Sandaracinus amylolyticus: one gene and its partner. The protein of the gene in region 2 binds, or shares a complex with, the protein of the main gene of each other region. Links are inferred from orthologs where the notes say so. Each region holds a gene or a part of one and is shown on either strand. Other genes may lie near its edges.

Region 1 (11,213 bases), 5.1 Mb from region 2 along the record:
GAGGTGGGGTATCGACGCGGGCCCGACTTCTTCGCGCTGCTGCGCTGCCAGAGCGATCGTCACCTCGTGATCGTGTGCGAGCGCGCGGGCGAGATCGGCGGCGTCGGCACGATCACGGTGCGCGACGGATGGGCGCACGGCGCCCCGGTGAAGGTCGCGTACCTCGGCGATCTGCGCATCGCGCAGGATCGCCGGCTGCTCGTGTCGTGGCGCCGCGCGTACGGCGCGCTGGTCGCGCGCGCGAGCGAGATCGAGGAGCTCGACGGAGCGTCGGTGTTCGTCACCGCGGTGATGGACGCGAACACGCTCGCGCGCGCGGCGCTGATCGATCGGAGAGGGAAGGGCGGTCCGACGTACCTGCCGCTCGCGCCGTTCCGCATGCAGAGCGTGCTCGCTCGATGGCCGCTCTGGCCGCGCCCGCGGCTCCGCGACGTGCGCGTGCGCGCCGCGACGTCTCGTGATCACGAGTCGCTCGCGGCGTTCTACGAGGCGCGGCAGAAGGCGCGATTCGCGGGATATCGCGGGGACTTCGCGCGCCGGCTCCGCGCGTGGCCGGGGCACTCGATCGAGCGCTTCGTGATCGCGGAGGACGCGCGCGGCGCGATCGTCGGCTGTGTCGCGCCGTGGTCACCGAGCGCCGCGAAGGAGACGTTCGTGTCGCGCGTGCCGCGCCACCTCGCGCTCGCGGGGCGCGTGCTCGAGCCGTGGATGCGCATCCCGCGCGACGGCGAGACCATGAAGATCCTCTATCTCACGCACCTCGAGGTCGATCGACCCGACGTGCTGCGCGCGATGATCGATCTCGTCCGCGACCGAACGCGCGACGAGCGCGCGCACTTCGTCGCGCTCCCGGAGTACGCACGGTTCGCGCTGGGTGCCGCGCTGCGGCCGTACGTCGTGGAGAGCGTCCCGATCACCCTCTACTCGGTGCACGCTGCGGGCTACGAGGGCGCGCCGATCACGCTCGATCGCGCGCCCGGCTTCGAGATGGCGCTCGTTTAGATCCACATCTCGATCACGTCGACGCGCGGCTCGGGCGCATCCTCGCCGCGCGTCGCGTGATCGCGCAGCGCCTCGATGTGCTGGTGCAGCACGTCTGCCGCGGTCGAGAGGAAGCGCGGCGCGCCGCCGTAGCGCTGCAGGTTGTCGCCCTGGTTCCGCATGATCACGACGTCCTGTCGGATCACCTCGCGCGTGTACGGCGGGAGGAGGTGCCGCGCGAGACGGTTCCAGCGACCGAGCTGATAGCTGATGCGCGTGTACACGCGCGTGTCGAACGGACCGCGCGGCGTGCACGTCGACGTGATCACGAACCCGCGCTCACCGCCGAAGTCGTAGTCCACGCGCGTGACGTTCGGCATGTAGAACTTGTCGGTGTGCACCATCGGCGCGCCGCTCGGGTTCAGGATGCGCCCGGTGAACCCGATGCTGTCGGACGGCTGATCGTAGGTGACGAGGACGCTGTCCTTCGTGCGCTCGACCTGCGTCTTGATCTTCTTGTTCGCGGTGCGGCGGAACCAGCCCTTGTGCACGAAGACCGTGTGCGGGACGTCCATGAAGTTCTCGACGAGGTTCGTCACCCCGTTCGCGAAGTCCGTGGTCATCCAGTAGCCGCCCCAGCCCTCTTCGTCGCTGCGTCCTTCGGCGTCGAAGTGCGGGATCACGAAGGGCGCTCCGTCGGGCGCGCCGTGGCCCATCCACACCCAGACGAGCCCGTAGCGCTCGAGCACGTGGAAGCGAGGCACGCTGCACTCGAGCACCGGGAGCGAGCGTGGCCCTTCGCTCGGCACGTTCACGAGGCGACCTTCGCAGTCGTACGTCCAGCCGTGGTACGGGCAGCCGAGCCGATCGTCGAAGACGTCACCTTCGCTGAGCTTCGCGTTGCGATGCGCGCAGCGATCCTCGAGCGCGACGACGCGCCCCTTCGACGTACGGAAGAGGACGAGCGGCTCCTCGAGGATCACGCTGCCGTGCGGCTTCTTGGTCGTGACCTCGTCGCTCCGCGCGGCGACGTACCAATGATCCCGAAGCCGTCCCGCGCGCGCTCGCATGCTCGTCATGAGGGCACTCCGAAGATCGCGTCCCAGCCGTCCTTGGTGTCGAGACGCGAGGGCTTCACGTCTCCCGCGCGCTGGCCGCGCGCGATCATCACCTCGAGGTACCGCGCTTCGCCGCGCGCGACCCGACGCGCATCGATCGGCGCGAGCTGTCCGAGGTCGCGCGCGTACGAGTACGGGTGCGACGCGGCGAGCCCGCGATCGAGCGCGTTCGCGAGCTCGCTCAACGAGCCCTCGTCGGCCTCGCTCTCGACGTACAAGCGATAGCCCGCGGGCCGCTCGCGAGGAGCGAGCAGCACGAAGCGAGGGTCGCCGATCGTCGCGCGCAGCGCGTCGTCGACGCAGCGCTCGACGAACGACGCGTGAAGCTTCTCGCCCGCGACGTCGCTCACGCGATCGAGCTTGCCCTCGAAGCGAATGCGCGGCGTCGCGCGCTCCATGCCGACGACGCGCACGACGTCCGCGAGGTGATAACGCGCGAGGCCCGCGCCGGTCGTGAGCAGCGGCGAGTACGTGCCGCCCACGCGCAGCGCGTCGGAGAGCAGCGGCGCGCGCGTCGGATGGTCGAGATCGATCCACTCGAGGAAGTGCGACGTGATCGCGATCGGTGCGCTCTCCTCGTCGCCGAGCGGAACGCTCACCACGCCCTCGGTCGCGAGCAGTCCTTTCGGCTGCATCGTGGTGCGCGCGACGAAGCGCTTCAGCACGGGCAGGAGGGCGCGCGCGGGCCCATCGGCCCAGCACGAGATCAGCGCGAGCTCCGGCCACAGCGCTTCCACGACGAAGCGCCCCTCGCGATCGAGCCCACGACGGATCGACTCCGCGCGCCGCACCGGGATCGTCCCGAGGAGCGCGTCGAGGTTCGCCTCGGTCCACTCGAGCAAGAGCGTCAGGAAGCTCGGCGACCACACCGAGATCAGCGCGAGGTCTCCGGCCGACAAGAGGTGTCGCACGGTCTCGCTGCGCCACGTGTCGACGTCCGGCGCGCTCGCGACGTGCGACGGCACGGCCATCGAGCGCGCGATCACGTCGCGCGCGATGCTGCCGAAATACTCGGCGTCGTCGCTCATCCCGATCGGGATGCCGCCCGGCGTGCGCTGCGCAGCGCGCGCGACGGGCGAGATCGACCAGTAGCTGCGCCTGCCGATCAGCGGATGACGTCGATGCAGATCGACGAGCCACGACGACGTCGCCTCGCCGATCTCGGCCAAGAAGCGCGCCGTGATCGGCAGGAGCTTGGTCGCCGACGTCGATCCGCCCGAGCGCTCGAAGCAGCGCGGCGGCTCGACGCTCAGCACGCGCGGCTCGCCGTGCGCGACGCGGTCGATCCACGGCTCGAGCGCGTCCCATCGCGCGACCGGCAGGCGACGCTGCCACGCGCCGAGCGAATCGTGTGCTCTGAGCACCGATTCGAAGCCGTGCGCGCGACCGTACGCGGTCGCCTCATGCGCGCGCAGGTGCGCCTCGAGCTTCGCGAGCTGTGTCTCGCGCGGCTTCGCGAGCGCGCGCGCGAAGCGCCGCTGCGCCGGGAGCATCGAGCCGATCCACGCGGTGTGGAACGCCGAGAGCAACATCAGGCGCCCTCGAGCGCGCGCGCGAGCTGCTTCCGACCGAACTGCATCGCGAGCCCCACGCCCACGCGGCCGAGGCAACAGAGCTCGTCGCCGCGCGGCGCGCCGGGGTTGCGCTCCACGAAGAAGCGCACGTCGGGATCACACGCGAGCGCGGCATCGATCGGCGCGACGTCCGCGCGCAGCCGTCCGTGCCCCGAGTCCGCGAAGCACAGCACGCCGCGGCGTGCGTCGTACGCATCGCCGAAGCGCCGCGTCGCGAGCTCGTCGAGGATCGTCTGCTGCCAGGGCGGGGTCGGTCGATCGTGACGCGGCCAGTGCTCCGGGAAGTTCCGCGTGAGCAGCAGATACGTCTTGTAGCCCTTCGTGATCAGGAACCAGTACACCGCCGCCGTCGGGCTCGCGAGCTTGAGCGCCATGACGAAGCGGAAGAACGCGCGGTGCAGCGCGCGTGTCCCCCAGTAGCGCCGCTCGACGATCGTGTCGCCCGAGAAGATCGACACGACCTCGCGCCCACCGACGACGCGCCGATCGACCTCGATCGTCGAGAACCCGACGATCTGCCGCGACATCGCACCGCCCGGGTCGGACGCAGCGCGCAGGAGGATGACGTGCTGCTTGCGCGCGAGATCGCGCTCGAACGTCTCGCGCGTCACGTCGTCGTAGTGACGCGAGAAGAGCGTCCACATCGCGTCGATCTCGGCGGGCGCGAGCGAGCGCACCTCACGGATCCGGCTCACGAGCGGCGCTCGGGTGAAGCGTGGCTCCCGCACGGCCGGCAGAGATACAGGACAACGCAGAACGGGCAAGTCGACGCACTGCGTCAACCTGCCCGTCCGCTTCGTTTCGCTGGCTGTGGGTTCGTTACTGCTGCGCGCCGGGCGCTTCGACCGTCGGCGTCGGGACGCCTTCGCCGGGCCCCTCGCCGCCGTCACCGTGCTCCACGAGACGCCCGCCGACGTACTCCATCGGGCGCACGCGCTTGCCGAAGACCGCGTCGGGATCGCTGAGCACGAGCGCCTCGCGCAGCACCTCGTCCATGTGCTCGACGAGCACGACGCGCATCGCGTTGAGCACGCGCTTCGGGATCTCGCGCAGGTCCTTCCGGTTCTCGCGCGGCACGAGGATCGTCTGGATGCCCGCGCGATGCGCCGCGAGCATCTTCTCCTTGAGCCCGCCGATCGGCATCACGCGCCCACGCAGCGTGATCTCGCCGGTCATCGCCACCGTGCGGCGCACCGGGATCTTCATCAGCGCGCTCGCGATCGACGTCGCGATGGTCACGCCCGCGCTCGGTCCGTCCTTCGGAACGAACTCGGGGAAGTGCACGTGGACGTCGACCTTCGAGTGGAAGTCCTCGCCGTCCTCGCTCTTGCTCGCGAGCCCGAGCATCTGCTGGCGCGAGCGGATGTAGCTCATCGCCGCCTGCGCGGACTCCTGCATCCCCTTCTCGAGCAGGCCGGTGATCACGAGCTTGCCCTTGCCGGGCACCACGCTCACCTCGCACTCGAGGATCGTGCCGCCGTACGTCGTGTACGCGAGGCCGTTCGTCAGGCCGACCTCGTCGTGCTCGCTCGTCTTGTTCGAGCGGAAGCGCGGGACACCGAGGTACTGCGGGACGTTCTTCGCCGCGATGCGATAGCTGAGCCCGGTCTTGCCCTGCTGCTGATCCTTCAGCACCTGGCGCGCGACCTTGCGGCACACGCTGCCGATCTCGCGCTCGAGGTTACGAACGCCCGACTCCTTCGTGTAGTGATGGATGATCGTGCGGATCGCGTTCTCGGTGAGATCGACGTCGGCCTGCTCGAGCCCGGCTTCCTGCTTCTGTCGCGGCACGAGGTAGCGCACCGCGATGTTCAGCTTCTCGAACTCCGTGTAGCCGCTGAGCTCGATGATCTCCATGCGGTCTCGCAGCGGCATCGGGATGCCGCCGAGCGAGTTCGCCGTCGTGATGAACATGACGTCGGAGAGGTCGTAATCGAGATCGAGGTAGTGGTCGTTGAACGACTTGTTCTGCTCGGGGTCGAGCACCTCGAGCAGCGCCGCAGCCGGGTCGCCGCGGAAGTCGCTCGACATCTTGTCGATCTCGTCGAGCAGGAAGACCGGGTTGTTCGCGCCGGCCTTGCGCAGGCTCTGGATGATGCGGCCCGGGAGCGCGCCGATGTACGTCCGGCGGTGGCCGCGGATCTCGGCCTCGTCGCGCACGCCACCGAGCGAGAGGCGCACGAACTTGCGGCCCGTGCTGCGCGCGATCGAGCGCGCGAGCGACGTCTTGCCGACGCCCGGCGGCCCCACGAGGCAGAGCACCGGGCCCTTGAGCTTGCGGACGAGCGCCTGCACCGCGAGGTACTCGAGGACGCGCTCCTTGACCTTCTTCAGGCCGTAGTGGTCCTCGTCGAGGATGCGCTCCGCGGCCTCGATGTCGTAGTTCTCTTCGCTCTTGTCCTCCCACGGGAGGTTGAGCACCCAGTCGATGTAGTTGCGGACGACCGTCGCCTCCGCACTCATCGGCTGCATCATCTTGAGCTTCCGGAGCTCCTTCTTGACGCGGCCCTCGGCTTCCTTGGAGAGCTTCTTCGTCTTGATCTTCTCTTCGAGCTCTTGGATCTCAGACTTGAACTCGTCGCGCTCGCCGAGCTCCTTCTGGATCGCCTGCATCTGCTCGTTGAGGTAGTACTCCTTCTGCGTCTTCTCCATCTGCTTCTTGACGCGAGAACGGATCTTCTTCTCGACGTTCAAGATCTCGATTTCCGCGTTCATCAGCTCGAACAGGCGCTCGAGCCGCTTCGCGGCATCGGTGGTCTCCAGGATCTCCTGCTTGTCGTGGAGCTTCACCGCGGAGAGATGCACGACGATCGCGTCCGCGAGCCGGACCGGATCGTCGATGGTCTGAACCTGCATCAGCGTCTCGGGCGCGATGCGCTTGTTCAGCTTCACGTACGTCTCGAACGTCGACTGCACGCTGCGCGTGAGCGCCTCGAGCTCGACGCTCGCGACGTACTTGTCCTCGACGTTCTCGACCTCGCACAGGAAGAAGTCGTCGCTCGGGACGAACTTCTTGATGCGAGCGCGACGCTTGCCGAGGACCATCACCTTCACGGTGCCGTCGGGCAGGCGCAGCATCTGCTCGATCGATCCGACGGTGCCCATCGTGTAGATGTCGTCGGGCGTCGGATCGTTGGTCTTCGCCTTCTTCTGTGCGGCGAGCAGGATCTCCTTGTCCTGCGCCATCGCCTCTTCGAGCGCGGCGATCGACTTCTCGCGGCCCACGAAGAGCGGCACGACCATGTGCGGGAACACGATGATGTCCCGCAGGGGCAGCAGCGGAAGCACGCGCTGCTTCTTCGGCGCCCCGCCGTTGTCGCTCTTGTTGAAGAACATCCGCTCGCTCCTCCCCCCGATCAGATCAGGCCGTACCAAGGGCCCTTCATGCGTGTATCACGGTTGCCGTCGATCACGGCACCGAGAAACACGCGGGAGGGATCACGCGAGGCCGGCTTCCTTCTCCAGCACCATCAGCGGCTTCTCTCCGCGAAGGATCACGTCGTCGTTGACGTGCACTTCCTTCACGCCCGAGCGCGCCGGGATGTCGTACATGGTCTCGAGCATCGCGTTCTCGAGGATCGCGCGGAGACCACGTGCACCGGCGTTGCGCTTGAGCGCCTCGCGCGCGACCGCCTGGAGCGCGCTGCGGGTGAACTTGAGGCGCACGCCGTCCATCTCGAACAGCTTCTGGAACTGCTTGACCAGCGCGTTCTTCGGCTGGGTGAGGATGTCGATCAGCGCTTCCTCGGTCAGCTCGTTGAGCGTCGCCACGACGGGCAGACGACCGACGAACTCCGGGATGAGGCCCGCCTTGATCAGATCCTCGGGCTGCGCCTGAGCGAGCACCTCGCCGAGGCGCTTGTCCTTCTTGCTCGGCACGTCCGCGCCGAAGCCGAGCGAGCGCTCGCCGATGCGGCGCTCGATGATCTGCTCGAGGCCGACGAACGCGCCGCCGCAGATGAAGAGGATGTTGGTCGTGTCGACCTGCAGGAAGTCCTGCTGCGGGTGCTTGCGGCCGCCCTTCGGGGGCACGTTCGCGACGGTGCCCTCGATGATCTTCAGCAGCGCCTGCTGCACGCCCTCGCCGCTCACGTCGCGCGTGATCGACGGGTTGTCGCCCTTGCGCGCGATCTTGTCGATCTCGTCGATGTAGACGATGCCGCGCTGCGCGCGCTCGACGTCGTGATCGGCGTTCTGGAGCAGCTGGACGATGATGTTCTCGACGTCCTCGCCGACGTAGCCCGCCTCGGTCAGCGTCGTCGCATCCGCGATGGCGAACGGCACGTTCAGCACGCGGGCGAGCGTCTGCGCGAGCAGCGTCTTGCCGGTGCCGGTCGGGCCGATCAGCAGGATGTTCGACTTCTGCAGCTCGACGTCGTCCTGCCCCACGCGCGAGTCGATGCGCTTGTAGTGGTTGTGGACCGCGACCGACAGGATCTTCTTCGCGCGCTCCTGTCCGATCACGTACTCGTCGAGAACCGCCTTGATCTCGCTGGGCTTCGGCAGCGGCGTCCCGCTCTGGAACGAGTCCTCGCGGTCGACCTCCTCCGCGATGATGTCGTTGCAGAGCGCGATGCACTCGTCGCAGATGTAGACCGTCGGCCCTGCGATGAGCTTCTTCACTTCCTTCTGCGACTTGCCGCAGAAAGAGCACTGCAGATTCCCGTGACCCTCGTCGCGCCTACGATCGACCGGCATCAGTCCGACCCGTCCCCTGCTCTGAGCAAAATTGAGCTTCTCGATGCGACGTTCGTCTCGATCGGAGCCGCGCGTCCTCCGAGAGGACGGCGCCGCACCCGACCGCGAGAATCACCGAGAGAGTCTAGTGCCGGCGTTCCGCGGTAGCAACGCGGGTGGCCGGTGAGTTGAGCCCCTCCCGTGAAGAGGGAGGGGCACGCTCCGAGCGCGTGGTTCAGAGCTGCTTCCGGTGCGCGATGACCTCGTCGATGAGGCCGTACTCCTTGGCCTCGTTCGCGGCGAGGAAACGATCGCGCTCGGTGTCGTTCTTCACCTGCTCGATCGACTGGCCGGTGTGCTTCGCGAGGATCTCGTTCAGCCGGCCGCGCAGGTGGAGGATCTCGCGCGCCTGGATCTCGATGTCGGTCGCCTGGCCGCGCGCGCCGCCGTGCGGCTGGTGGATCATCACGCGCGAGTTCGGCAGGCAGCGACGACGACCCTTGGTGCCCGCCGCGAGCAGCACCGCGCCCATCGACGCGGCCTGACCGAGGCACACCGTCGACACCGGGCAGCGCACGTACTGCATGGTGTCGTAGATCGCGAGCCCCGACGTGATCACGCCGCCGGGGCTGTTGATGTACATCGTGATCTCCTTGTCCGGATCCTCGCCCTCGAGGATCAGGAGCTGCGCGATGATCACGTTCGCGACGTCGTCGTTGATCTCGCTGCCGAGGAAGATGATCCGATCGCGGAGGAGGCGACTCCAGAGATCCCACGCGCGCTCACCGCGGTGCGTGGTCTCGTAGACGTGCGGGAAGTACGTCATGCGTGCCGGGTCGATCGGACGGTCGTTCATCGGCGAAATGCTCCTGCGTCGGCGAGCGTCGGCGCGTGGGAAGGAAACTAGCGCTCAGGTGGCCGCGGCGGAAGCGGCGCTCTCCGAAGAAGTAGGCGCGGCGTCGGTGATCGTAGCCCGCTCGAGCAGGTGCTTGATCAGCTTGTCTTCCAGGATCTGCGTCTCGAGCTGCTCGCGCTTCTCGCCCGCGTAGTCGGCCTTGACCTTGGCGATGTGCTTGCCCGTCTTCTCGGCCATCTCGCGCATCTTCGCCTCGACCTCGTCGGCCGCGACGCTGATCTCGGCCTTGCGGGAGAGCTCACCGAGCAGGAGCGCGGCGCGGACCTTCGTCTCCGCGCGCTTGCGCATCTCGTCGAAGCCGTCCTTCCCGAAGTCCGGCTGCTGCCCGAGCATCTGCATGATCTGCATGTACTCCTGGAGCATCGCGCGGAGCTGCTGATCCACGAGCGACGGCGGGACCGGGATCGGGTTCTTCTCGGCGAGCTTCTCGACGGCCTGCTCGCGCAGCTGGCTCTCGCTGCGGGCCTTCGCGCTCTCCTCGAGGCGCGCGCGCAGCTTCGTGCGGAGGTCCGCGAGCGTCTCGTACTCGCCGACGTCCTTCGCGAACTCGTCGTCGACGTCGGGCAGCACGCGCTCGCGCAGCTCCTTCACGTCGACCTCGAACACGACCTTCTTGCCCGCGAGCTCCTTGTTCGCGTCATCGTCGCCGCGCGCGATCTCGATGTTCTTCTTCTCGCCGACCTTCGCGCCCACGAGGCCCGCGTCGATCTCGTCGAGCAGGCGACCCTCGCCGAGGTTCACCGTGCGGTTCTCGCCCTTCATGTCGGGCTTGGCCTCGCCGTCGATCGTCACCGCGTAGTCGATGATCAGGACGTCGCCCTTCTGCGCGGCGCGCTCGCCCTCGATGGGACGCACGATCGCGTGCTGCTGGCGGAGGCGCTCGATCTCCTGCTCGATCTCGGCGTCGCTCACGGTCGCGGGCGTGCGCGTCAGCTCGAGCGTCGTCTCGAGGTTCTCGACCTTCGGGCGCACCTCGAACTTCACCTTGAAGGTGAGGGGCTGGCCCTGCGTGAGCTCGGGGCGCGCGTCCATCATCGCCTGCGAGACGACGGGGATGGAGTGCTGCTGCACCGCCTGGACGACGCTCTCCTCGACGAGGTTCGAGACGACCTCGGCCTGCACGTCCTTCGAGAAGAGACGCTGGAGCACGTTGCGCGGCGCCTTGCCCGGGCGGAAGCCCTTGATGCGCGCGGTCCGCTGCAGCTTCGTGAACGTCTCGTCCAAATTCTTCTGGACGCGATCCCAGGGAACCTCGACCTGGATCTCGACGGTGACGGGATCGATCTCGCTGACCTGCGACTGCATGGCTCCGTGCGCGCTTTCTGTGAGGGCGGGCGTTGGAAGGCGGCCTTGCCGACGAAGGCAGGTTTGCCCGACCGAAGTGCGGGTACCTAGCCCTACGCTCTGTGAGCGTCAAGAACCGGGTCGCGCCGATGCGACGGTGACATCAAGCTCCCGCGCGCATGAGCAATTTCGAAGCGCTGAGCACGCCGCGGAGGGGGGCCGCGGGGCCTTGGGAGTGGACCGTTCCGGACGGGTGGCAGCAGGGACGCGGGGCGTTCGGAGGGCTCGTGATCGCGACGATGGTGCGCGCCATCGACGAGCACGTCGCGGACCCGGAGCGCACGGTGCGCTCGCTGACCGTCGAGCTGCCCGGCGCGACGCTGGTCGGTGCGGCGGAGATCGCGGTCGAGACGCTGCGCGCGGGCTCGGGGCAGTCGACGGTCGCGGCGCGGCTCACGCAGGGCGACGAGCTGCGCGCGCACTGCGTGGCGGTCAGCGCCAAGGCGCGTGCGGGGAGCGAGGGCTTCGTCGAGGCGAGCGCGCCGCGGATGACGCCGTGGCGCGACGTGCCCGCCGTGGACATGAGCGCGTTCGGGCCGCCGTTCTCGAAGGCCTTCGAGTATCGCAACGTCGGGCCGCTGCCTTTCACGAGCGGAGCGACCG
Region 2 (11,148 bases):
GCGTTGCCCTTCTCGGTCAGGATCAGCGGGCGCTTGATGACGTGCTCGGGAAGCATTGCAGTCGGCCTCTCACGCGCTCTTGCAGCGGGCCTCGAGGGCCTGCGCCGCGCTCTTGGTCAGCACGACGTGCTCGTGACGGAGCAGGTCGTACACGTTGACGCCCTCGGGCGGAAGATACTGGTGCGCGTCGAGATTGCGGGCCGACAGCTGGAGCTTGTCGTTGCCCTTCGCGTCGACGATCAGCGAGCTCTTGCCGACCTTGAGGGTCGAGAGGACGCCCGCGAGCGCCTTCGTCTTGATCTCGGCGAGGTCGAAGGTGTCGACCACCGTGAGGCGGCCTTCCTTGAGCTTCATCGAGAGCGCGCTCGCGAGCGCGCCGATGCGCTGCTTGCGGTTCGGACGGTACGAGTAGTCGCGCGGCACGGGGCCGTGGACCTGACCACCCCCGACGAAGTTCGGGGCATTGCGGTCGCCGTGACGCGCCGAGCCCGTGCCCTTCTGGCGGTAGATCTTCTTCGTGCTGCCCGAGACCTCGGCGCGGTTCTTCGTCTTGTGCGTGCCCGAGCGCTTGCTCGCGAGCTGCGCCTTCACGACTTCGTAGAGAAGCGCTTCGTTGACGTCGCGGCCGAACACTTCGTCCGACAGCTCGAGCTCGCCCACGCTCTCGCGGCGCAGGTTGTAGACCGGAATCTTTGCCATGACGTTCCCCGCGCTCAGCTCTTGATCTCGACCTCGACACCCGCCGAGAGATCGAGCTTCATGAGGGCCTCGAGCGTCTGCTGGTTCGGCTCGAGGATGTCGAGAAGGCGCTTGTGAGTGCGGATCTCGAACTGTTCACGCGACTTCTTGTCGACGTGCGGGCCACGGAGAACCGTGAACTTCGAGATGCGGGTGGGCAGCGGGATCGGTCCCGCGACGCGCGCGCCGGTCCGCTTCGCGGTGTCGACGATCTCCGACGCGCTCTGGTCGAGCAGGCGGTGGTCGTACGCCTTGAGGCGAATCCGGATCTTCGTGGCAGCAGCCATGATTCTATCCTTCCGAGTCCAGCGTTCGAGTCAGAGTCAGAGTCTCGACTCGATCACTCGATGATCTTCGTGATGACGCCGGCGCCGACGGTGCGGCCGCCCTCGCGGATCGCGAAGCGCTGCTGCTCCTCGAGCGCGACCGACGTGATGAGCTCGACGGTCATCGAGACGTTGTCGCCCGGCATGACCATCTTCACGTCCTCGGCGAGGTGGATCGTGCCGGTCACGTCCGTCGTCCGCATGTAGAACTGCGGGCGGTAGTTGGTGAAGAACGGCTTGTGACGGCCGCCCTCCTCCTTCTTGAGGACGTAGACCTCGGCGTTGAACTTCTTGTGCGTCTTCACCGAGCCGGGCTTCGCGAGCACCTGGCCGCGCTCGACGTCGTCCTTCTCGATGCCGCGCAGGAGGCAGCCGACGTTGTCGCCAGCCTGGCCCTGGTCGAGCAGCTTGCGGAACATCTCGACGCCGGTGACCGTGGTCTTGCGCGTGTCGCGGAAGCCGAGGATCTCGACTTCCTCGCCGACCTTGATCACGCCGCGCTCGATGCGGCCCGTCACGACCGTGCCGCGGCCCTTGATCGAGAACACGTCCTCGATCGCCATCAAGAACGGCTTGTCGGTGTCGCGAACCGGCTCGGGGATCCACGCGTCGAGCGCGTTGAGCAGGTTGATGACGGTCTGCTCGCCCTCGGGATCGCCCTGCATGGCCTTGAGGGCCGAGCCGCGGACGACCGGCGCGTTGTCGCCGTCGAACTTGTACTTGTTGAGGAGGTCGCGGACCTCCATCTCGACGAGCTCGAGCAGGTCCGGATCCTCGACCGCGTCGACCTTGTTGAGCCAGACGACGATCTTCGGCACGCCGACCTGACCCGCGAGGAGCACGTGCTCCTTCGTCTGCGGCATCGGGCCGTCGAGCGCGCTGACCACCAGGATCGCGCCGTCCATCTGGGCGGCGCCGGTGATCATGTTCTTGATGTAGTCGGCGTGGCCGGGGCAGTCGACGTGCGCGTAGTGGCGCTTCTCCGACTCGTACTCGACGTGCGAGACCGCGATCGTGACGATCTTCGAGTCGTCGCGGACGGTGCCGCCCTTGGCGATGTCGGAGTACGAGATCTCCTTGCCGCCGAACTTCTTCGCCGCGACCTTCGTGATCGCCGCGGTCGTCGTGGTCTTGCCGTGATCGATGTGACCGATCGTGCCGACGTTGACGTGCGGCTTGGTCCGGACGAACTTTTCCTTGGCCATGACTCGTGTCCTCTAGTCTTCGATATCGGCGGGAGTCTTCAGAGGGCGGCGATCAGCCCTTGCCCTTGACCTTCGCGATGATTCCGTCCGCGACGTTGTTCGGCACCGCGGCGTAGTGCGAGAAGGTCATCGTGTAGCTCGCGCGACCCTGCGTCTTGCTGCGCAGATCCGTCGAGTAACCGAACATGTTCGCGAGCGGCACGTCGGCGGTGACGACCTTCATGTTGCCGCGCTGGTCCATGTTCTTGACCTGGCCGCGGCGCGAGTTGAGGTCGCCGATGACGTCGCCCATGAAGTCCTCGGGACAGACCACCTCGACTGCCATCATCGGCTCGAGGAGGTTGAGGCCCGAACGCTTCGCGGCTTCCTGGAAGGCCATCGAGCCGGCGATCTCGAACGCGTTCGCGTTCGAGTCGACGTCGTGATAGCTGCCGTCGACGAGGCGCGCCTTCACGTCGATCACGGGATAGCCCGCGAGCACGCCGCGCGTCATCGCGTCCTTGATGCCCTTCTCGACCGGCGGGATGAACTCCTTCGGCACCACGCCGCCGACGATCCCGTTCTCGAACACGAAGCCGCTGCCCGGCTCACCCGGCTCGAGGTCGATGTAGACGTGGCCGTACTGGCCGCGACCACCCGACTGCTTGACGTACTTGCCCTCGATCTTCTTGACGGGCTTCTGGATCGACTCGCGGTACGCGACTTCGGGCGCACCGACGTTCGACTCGACCTTGTGCTCGCGCTTGAGCCGGTCGACCATGATCTCGAGGTGCAGCTCGCCCTGGCCGGCGATGATCGTCTGGCCGGTCTCCGCGTTCGTGTACGCGCGGAACGAGGGGTCCTCCGCGATCAGCTTGCCGAGCGCCTCGCCGAGCTTCGTCTGATCGGCCTTCGTCTTCGGCTCGATCGCCTGCGAGATGACCGGCTCCGGGAAGATCATCCGCTCGAGGATGATCGGGTGCTTCTCGTCGCAGAGCGTGTCACCCGTGCGGACGTCCTTGAGGCCGACGGCCGCGCAGATGTTGCCCGCCTGGATGTCCTTGATCTCCTCGCGCTTGTTCGCGTGCATGCGGAGGAGACGACCGATGCGCTCGCGCTTGCCCTTCGTGCTGTTGAGCACCGACGCGCCGCTCTCGAGCGTGCCCGAGTAGACGCGGATGAAGGTCAGCTGACCGACGAACGGGTCGTTGATGATCTTGAACGCGAGGCCGGCGAAGGGCTCGTTGTCGTCCGCCTTGCGCGAGAGCTTCTTCTCCGCGTCGTCGACGTCCTCGCCCTGCACGGGCGGGATGTCGAGGGGCGACGGGAGGAAGTCGACGACCGCGTTGAGCAGGAGCTGGACGCCCTTGTTCTTGAAGGCCGACCCGCAGATGACGGGCACGCACTTGAACGCGAGGGTGCCAGTCCGGAGCGCGCTCAAGATCTCGTCGACGCTGAAGCTCGTGTCGCCCTCGAGGTAGCGCTCCATGAGCTTGTCATCGAGCTCGGCGACCGCCTCGAGCAGACGCTCGCGCGTCTTGTTCGCCTGGTCCTGGTACTCCGCCGGGATCTCGACGACGTCGTACTTCGAGCCCTTCGCGTCGTCGTGGAAGACGAACGCCTTCATGCGGACGATGTCGAGGATGCCGCGGTGGTTCTCCTCGGTGCCGAGGGGCAGCTGCACCGCGATCGCGTTCGCGCCGAGGCGCTCCTTGATCGACAGGAACGAGCGGTCGAAGTTCGCGCCCGCGCGGTCCATCTTGTTGATGAAGCAGATGCGCGGAACACGCCAACGGTCGGCCTGACGCCACACCGTCTCGGACTGCGGCTCGACGCCGGCGACGCCGTCGAACACCGTCACCGCGCCATCGAGCACGCGCAGCGAGCGCTCGACTTCGATCGTGAAGTCGACGTGGCCGGGGGTGTCGATGATGTTCACGCGGAACTGCTGGCCGTTGAACAGGCCCAGCTCCGGACGCCAAAAGCAGGTCGTCGCCGCGGAGGTGATCGTGATTCCACGCTCCTGCTCCTGCTCCATGTAGTCCATGGTCGCAGCGCCGTCGTGGACTTCGCCGATCTTGTAGTTGACGCCCGTGTAGAAGAGGATGCGCTCGGTCGTCGTGGTCTTGCCGGCATCGATGTGCGCCATGATGCCGATGTTGCGCGTTCTCTCGAGCGGGTACTCGCGGGGCACGGTCGTTCTCCGAGGCGGGGTGTTTCTTCGGGAGTGGGATTCGAATCGGTATCGAGGCCTGGATAGACGAAAACCCCCTCTGGCCTTTCGTGCTCTCCCTCGGAGCACCCTTTTCCAGAGAGGGTTCCAGTCAGCGCGCTTGCTGTCTCTTCGAGACAGTCTTTGTCAGCGGCTCACTGGCCTATGTGGCGGTCGTCATCGTCTCGAATCGACTCCTGCAATCAGGATCGAAGGAAGGGCCGTCCGTATGAACGGAATCAGCGCGGGAGTCGAGACTCCCGCGCTGCGTGATCTCACCAGCGGTAGTGCGCGAACGCCTTGTTCGCGTCGGCCATCTTGTGCACGTCCTCGCGCTTCTTGACCGCGTTGCCACGGCCCTCGGACGCTTCCTTCAGCTCGGCCGCGAGGCGCTCGACCATCGTCTTCTCGCCGCGATCGCGGGCGTAGTCGACGAGCCAGCGCATCGCGAGCGCGACGCGGCGTTCGGGGCGGACCTCGACGGGCACCTGGTAGGTCGCGCCACCGACGCGGCGGCTCTTGACCTCGACCTTCGGCTTCACCGTGTCGATCGCCTTGCGGAAGACCTCGATCGGGTCCTCCTTGTAGCGATTGCCGATCACGTCGAGCGCGCCGTACACGATGTGCTCGGCCGTGCTCTTCTTGCCGTCCTTCATGACGACGTTGCAGAACTTCGCGATCATCCGATCGTGGAACTTCGGATCGGGAAGGATCTTGCGCTTGGGGACTTCGCGACGGCGCGGCATGGTGGGCTCCTACCTGCTCACTTCTTGGCGCGCTTGACGCCGTACTTCGAACGACCCTGCGTGCGGATCGCCTTGTTCGTGTTCGACGGGCCCGACGCGCCCGACGCGTCGAGCGCGCCACGGACGACGTGGTAGCGCACGCCGGGGAGATCCTTCACGCGGCCACCGCGGATGAGCACGACCGAGTGCTCCTGCAGGTTGTGGCCCTCACCCGGGATGTACGTCGTGACCTCGATGCCGTTCGAGAGGCGCACGCGGGCGACCTTGCGGAGCGCCGAGTTCGGCTTCTTCGGCGTGGTCGTGTACACGCGGGTGCAGACGCCGCGCTTCTGCGGGCACTCCTGGAGCGCGGGGGACGCCGTCTTGTGGCGCACCTTCTCGCGACCCTTACGAACGAGCTGGTTGATGGTCGGCATCGATACTCGGAAGGTCGGTCGATCGGGGAGACTCTTCGCGGCGGTCAGTCCGCGAATCGGCGAACTTGGCTCCGCGTGCAGCGTCCGCTTCCTGGAAGGAGAGCCGACGAGCGCTCGAAGCACCTCTGCTCGAGAGCTCCTGCGCGCGAAAATCGGGCGCAAAGAGCCATCCCTGGCAGCGGGAGGCCGGAACTTTACCGGCGGCCCTCGGCCTGTCAAGGAACATCACGCGAAAACGGATCACGCGCGATCCCCGACAGGCCGTTTCAGAACGAGAATGACAGCGAGAGCCCGCCGATCCCCAGCCCGATGTGGAGGTCGGAGACGGTGGGACCCGCTTCCTGGATCGGACCGGTGTCCGTGTCCAGATCCTCGCGGAGCTCCTCGGGCGCGCGGCGGCGCTCGGTGACGACACGGGTCGGGACGAAGCGGATCTGGGCCTCGACGATCCCGGCGATGGCGAACGCCGCGAGCGCGCCGAGGCCCGCCCAGTGGATCCCGAACGCGATCTCGAGGAGGCGATTGCCCTCCTGCACCGCGTCGATGTCGCCGACCGTCTGGGCACGCGCGACCTGCGAGGAGAGCTCCTGGTGCCAGATGAGCGCGCCGATCGCGACGCCGGCGAACGCGGTCTCGGAGAGGAGGAACGTCCAGCCGAGCGGGTCGTCGCCGTTCTGGAACTGGCCGATGCCGAACGGGACGAGCGCGAGCCAGCGCGAGTTCGGGAGCTCGAGACGGATCTCTTCCTCGGCGAACGAGAGGAGACGTCGCGCTCGCTCGCGCTCACGCGCCGCGCGCGCTTCGACGGCGGCACGGGCCTCGGCCTCGCGGCGCTCGAGCTCGAGGCGCTCGCGGACCGACGCGAAGAGCTCTTGGACCTCGAGCGGAAAGAGCAGCGGGTCGAGCACGTACGTCGGTTGCTCGCGCAGCAGGCGCTCGAACTGCTCGCGCGCGGCCTCGCGACGCCCGACGAACACGTACGCGGCGCCGAGGTATTTGCGCGCTTCGGCGACGAGCGCGGCGCTCGAGAGGCGCGGCACGTCGCCGCCGACGAGCTGCTCGAAGTAGAAGACCGCGCGAGAGAAGTCGCGCTGCTCGTACGCCTGGCGCGCGATCTCGAAGTCCTCGATGTCGCCGGCGCGCGCGCGCGCTGGAGCGAGCACGGCGAGCACCGCGACGAGCAGCACGCCGAGGACGAGCGCGCCTGCGCGTTCCTCGACGCGTGTGCACATCAGCGCGGCGGCTCCTCGGCCTCCAGCGTCACGCGCTCGATGCGATCCGTGCCCGCGGAGAGAGCCACGCGCCCTCTATACTCGCGGTGCCCCTCGGCTGTCACGGTGTACTCGAGCTCGGCGCGGCGCGACGCGCTCGTGATCGGGACCTCGATGAGCCCGTTGGCCCGGCCGCGCGCCACCCCGTCGCCGACCACGACGTCGGCGGCGACGTTCGTGTAGACGACGAGCAGCGCGGGACGGCTCTCGAGCGTGCGACGGAGCAGGTAGCTGCCTTCGCCCGCAGGGATCGTCTCGTCGAAGCTCGCGGTCTCGCAGCAGCTCTCGATCGACTCGACGAAGAAGTGATGGCGCCCCGGCGTGAGCTCGATGTTCTGGAAGCGCGGGCCGTACGGCTCGGGCGTGCGGCCATCGACGCCGATGCGGACGCTGACCGGGTTGAACGCGAACACGACGTGGCGCGGCGGCGCGCCGGGGTCGGGATCGGGATCGCTGCGGCGCGGTGTGGTCGCGATGCGCGTGCGGCCGGCGTCGGGCTCGGCGGCGATGGGAGCGCCGGCGTCGGGCTCGGCGAGCGCGACCACGCTCGTGCTCGTCGTCGTGGCATCGGGCGGCGCGGAGACGATCGATCCCGCGTCCTGCGGATCGGCCGCGGTGATCGGCACCTCGATCGTGCCGGCGCGCGCGTCTTGATCGCCGACCATCATCCAGCCGCCGAGCGATGCGAGCGCGAGCGCGCCGATCGTCGCGCCGGCGATCGCGAGCGTGCGCGTGCGGCGGCGCGCGCGGCCCACGCTCTCGACGAGCGCGAGCACTTCCGCGTTCCCGTTGTCGAGCGCGAGCACGCGACCGAACTGATCGAGCGCGGCGGGCACGTCGCCCGCGTCGCGCGCCTTCTTGCCGAGCGCGGTGCACGCGACGATCGTGCGCTGCGTGATCTCGTGCGCGATGCGCGTGGGGTCGCCGAGGTACTCGGCGAGCGTCGCGGCCGGATCGTCGATGCCGACGTCGGCGACGAATGCGCGCAGATCGCGCTCGAGATCGGCCGCGGTCGCGTAACGCGCCGCGGGATCGTGGGCGAGCGCGCGCACGATGATCGCGCGCAGCTTGCCGCCGATCGCCGGCTGGACGCGCAGCGGATCGGCGTAGTCGCCGTCGACGATGCGCTTGAGGACCTGGTGCGGGTTGCGCCCGATGAACGGCAGCTTCCCGCACGCGAGGAAGTAGAGGACCGTGCCGAGCGAGAAGACGTCGGTGCGCGCGTCGCAGTCGCGCCCTTCGATCTGCTCGGGCGACATGTGACCGGGCGAGCCGAGGATCTGGCCGGTCGCGGTCATCGTGTGCGAGTCGACCATGTCGGCGATGCCGAAGTCGGTCAGCTTCACGCACCGCGCTTCGTGGATCAGGATGTTCTCGGGCTTCACGTCGCGGTGGACGATGCCCTTCTCGTGCGCGGCCGAGAGCGCGCGGCACATCTCGATCGCGAAGCACGCGGCGATTTCCGCGGGGATGCTCGGGTGGTCGTCGGCGAACTTGCGGAGCGTCGGGCCCGTGAGGAGCTCGGTCGCGATGAACGACTCCTCGGAGTCTTCACCGGAGTAGTCGTAGATCTCGAGGACGCAGGGGTGGCGCAGGCGCGCAACACCCTGGGCCTCGCGGCGGAACCGGGCGCGCGCTTCCTTCGAGCCGCGCAGGTGCGGGTGCATGACCTTCAGCGCGACCAGGCGATCGAGCTTCGAATCGCGGGCGCGGAAGACCGTGGCCATCCCACCGTGGCCGATCTCCTCGAGGATTTCGTACTTTTCGAGCGTCCGGAGCATGGGCGCGCGCCACTCGAGACACGACGAATCTAAGTGGGCCCGCCAGGACAGCGAGAAGTCTGGCGGAGGATACGGTGCCTCGCTCGGTGGAGACAACTCGGACCGGGGCGGACCCTTGGGTCGTCCGGACGGGCTCGTTAGTTCAAGGGGTCGAGCTCGCGGGGCCAACAAAGCGCCATCGAGCGGAGCTCTTCGCCCTCGTCGTCGACGCCGCCGATGATCGCGACGATGCCGTCGGCGAAGAGCGCGGCGCCGGCGCGAGCGCGGGCGGTGGGCAGACCATCGGCGAGCTCCTCGATCGAGACGGCGTCGCCCACGCGCTTCACGATCTCGACCGTGGCCTGGGCGGTGCCGTCGGCCGCCTCGCCGCCGAGCAGCCACACGCCGCCGACGGTCTCGGCGGTCGCGGGGCGGAGTCGCGGGAAGGCCCAGGGCGTGCCGACGCTGACGCGGCACGCGTCGGGGCAGCCGGTGACGACGAGCGTATCGTCGCGGACCGTCGTGCCGTCGGCCGCGAGACCGCCGAGCAGAACGCCGACGCGACGCTGCGGCGCGACGAGCACCGCGCCTTCGCGCACCTCGGTCGGACTGCCCTCGAGCGCGACCCCGTCGCTGCGCAGGCGCGCGACCTCGAAGAGCGGCTCGCCCTCGGCCTGGCCTCCCGCGATGACGAGCACGCCGCCGACGGTGGTGGCGACGGGGTTGCGGCGCGGCGTCGCGAGCTCGGTGATGTCGATGCTCTCGTCGAGCGGATCGATCCACGAGATCTCGCGCACGGGATCGCCGCGGCCGTCGACGCCACCGACGATCGCCACGCCTTCCGCCCCGAGATCGACCACCGCGGACTCGCCGCCCGAGCCATCGTGCGTGGGCAGCATGCGCGCGCCGGCGCCGCTCCGGAGGTTGGTGTCGAAGCGCGCGACGTAGTCGACGGTCGCGTACACGACGCGCGAGACGCTGAAGCGCGACGCGCGCGTGGCCTGCATCGGTCGAGGCAGGACGGGGAACGGATTGCGGTCGTCGGGCGGGATCGCGTTCTCGTAGGTCAGGACTGGGTTGGCGATCGGGACGAGGCGATCGGTCGACGTGCCGCGCGTGGTGCCGCCGACGATCAGCAGGTTTCCGTCGAACGCGACGAGCGCCGGATCGGTGCGGCCCGTCGTGAGCTGGGGCTCGTCGAGATCTTGGCAGCTGAGCTCCCGGCCCATCACGACGCGCACGAACGGCACGTCGGAGAGCAGGAACGAGGGCACCGCACCGACGAGCTCGCACTCCTGGAGGTCCATCGTCATCTGGATGCGCGTGACCGCGGTGTACGTCGCGATCTCGAGCGGAACGTCGAAGTTGCCGCTCGCATCGACCGCCGCGGACGCGACGAACGTCGCCATTCCGCCGCCCTGATCGACGACGAGCTCCAGCGTCCCCGGGCCGCATCCGAGCGCGGGGTTCGCGGCGATCGGATCGACGACGTGCACCGGGATGTTGCTCGCGGGCGAGGGCTCGTCGCATCCCGTGATCCACGCGCCGAGCAGCGCGACACAAGCGAAGAGACGACGCATCGTGCGCGCCTTTACTTCGCGAGTGCCCCGAGTCAAGGAGCCCGCCGTGCGCGCGCGGGAGATCGACGGACGAATCGACGCAGCAGCGCTCGCGGCGGGATGGCGCGGACGCGGGCTCGCGTGGCTCGACGGCGACGGGAGCTCCGCGCAGGGCCGCTGGTCGTTCGTCGGGTGCGAGCCGGTCGAAGTGCGCTCGGTGCGATGGGGCGACGCTGCGCCCTACGACGTGCTGCGCGGGCTCTCGGTGCGCGGCTCCGGCGATTGCGAGATCGATCCGGCGGACGTGCCCGCGTGGATCGGGCTCGTCGCGTACGACGCGTGCTGGAGCTCGGGCTCGGGGCTGCGCCACGCGCCTCGGCTGGCGCGCTCGGGCGATGCGCCGGTCGCGTCGTTCGCGCGCTACGACGCGCTGATCGCGATCGACGCGCAGCGCGGGCGTGCGTGGATCGTCGGCGACGACGAAGCCGCGATCGATCGGCTCGCATCGCGCATCGACGAGCGCGCGTCGGCGCCACGCGCGCGCGTCTCGCGTCCGATCGGCGAGCCGGCGGAGGTGCATCGCGCCGCGATCGAGCGCGCGCTCGAGCACATCGCGGCGGGCGAGATCTACCAGGTGAACCTCGCGCGGCGCTGGAGCGCGACGATCGAGGGCGACGCGATCGCGCTCTTCCTCGCGATGCGCGCCGCGAGCCCGGTGCCCTTCGGGGCGTACCTCGAGCTCGGCGCGGATCGCGCGATCCTCGCGCGCACGATGGAGCGCTTCCTCCGCTGGGACGCGCGCACCCGCGCGATCGAGACGCGCCCGATCAAAGGCACGATCGCGCGCGCCGGCGATGATCGCGCCGAGGCCGCAACGTTGCGCAGCGACGCGAAGGAGCGCGCCGAGCACGCGATGATCGTCGATCTCATGCGCAA

Evidence for each region.
Region 1: the proteins of rpsG (region 2) and tig are in contact, whole or in part, in a crystal structure (PDB 3GTY), measured with the Thermotoga maritima proteins. The link is inferred for Sandaracinus amylolyticus from one-to-one orthologs. Residues at the interface, in WP_004081843.1 of Thermotoga maritima: Lys34, Lys52, Lys55, Glu59, Arg62, Gln63, Glu66, Asn67, Lys69, Val71, Arg95, Ala109, Lys110, Lys111, Gly112, Arg113, Pro114, Glu117, Glu121, Ile124, Ala125, Tyr127, Asn128, Asn129, Thr130, Gly131, Lys135, Asp139, Arg142, Met143; in WP_004081061.1 of Thermotoga maritima: Glu122, Val124, Val129, Leu130, Tyr133, Glu188, Gly259, Ile262, Tyr263, Glu266, Ser270, Glu273, Gln274, Glu277, Arg308, Gln311, Ile312, Ser315, Tyr316, Glu325, Arg329, Arg336, Leu363, Phe366, Trp367, Arg373, Leu377, Arg381, Leu384, Glu387.

What each region holds. Positions count from the first base shown.
Region 1 is NZ_CP011125.1:3,936,406-3,947,618, forward strand. What follows is about bases 8,417-11,213. They hold tig (trigger factor), read right to left. Parts: upstream 10,572-11,213; coding sequence 9,261-10,571; downstream 8,417-9,260. Other genes in these bases: clpP (ATP-dependent Clp endopeptidase proteolytic subunit ClpP), read right to left, coding at 8,586-9,206; DB32_RS16855 (acyl-CoA thioesterase), read left to right, coding at 10,730-11,213. In the rest of the region: DB32_RS16815 (hypothetical protein), read left to right, coding at 1-1,002; DB32_RS16820 (aromatic ring-hydroxylating dioxygenase subunit alpha), read right to left, coding at 999-2,060; DB32_RS16825 (GH3 family acyl-acid amido synthetase), read right to left, coding at 2,057-3,631; DB32_RS16830 (hypothetical protein), read right to left, coding at 3,631-4,368; lon (endopeptidase La), read right to left, coding at 4,493-7,009; ATP-dependent Clp protease ATP-binding subunit ClpX, read right to left, coding at 7,112-8,371. UniProt on the Bacillus subtilis protein: Involved in protein export. Acts as a chaperone by maintaining the newly synthesized protein in an open conformation. Functions as a peptidyl-prolyl cis-trans isomerase.
Region 2 is NZ_CP011125.1:9,061,048-9,072,195, forward strand. The notes cover bases 3,472-6,203. They hold rpsG (30S ribosomal protein S7), read right to left. Parts: upstream 5,207-6,203; coding sequence 4,736-5,206; downstream 3,472-4,735. Other genes in these bases: fusA (elongation factor G), read right to left, coding at 3,472-4,442; rpsL (30S ribosomal protein S12), read right to left, coding at 5,224-5,622; DB32_RS38240 (tetratricopeptide repeat protein), read right to left, coding at 5,889-6,203. In the rest of the region: DB32_RS38205 (50S ribosomal protein L23), read right to left, coding at 1-56; rplD (50S ribosomal protein L4), read right to left, coding at 70-699; rpsJ (30S ribosomal protein S10), read right to left, coding at 714-1,025; tuf (elongation factor Tu), read right to left, coding at 1,079-2,269; more of fusA, read right to left, coding at 2,322-3,471; more of DB32_RS38240, read right to left, coding at 6,204-6,854; DB32_RS48800 (serine/threonine-protein kinase), read right to left, coding at 6,854-8,674; DB32_RS48805 (Kelch repeat-containing protein), read right to left, coding at 8,812-10,233; DB32_RS50360 (anthranilate synthase component I family protein), read left to right, coding at 10,154-11,148.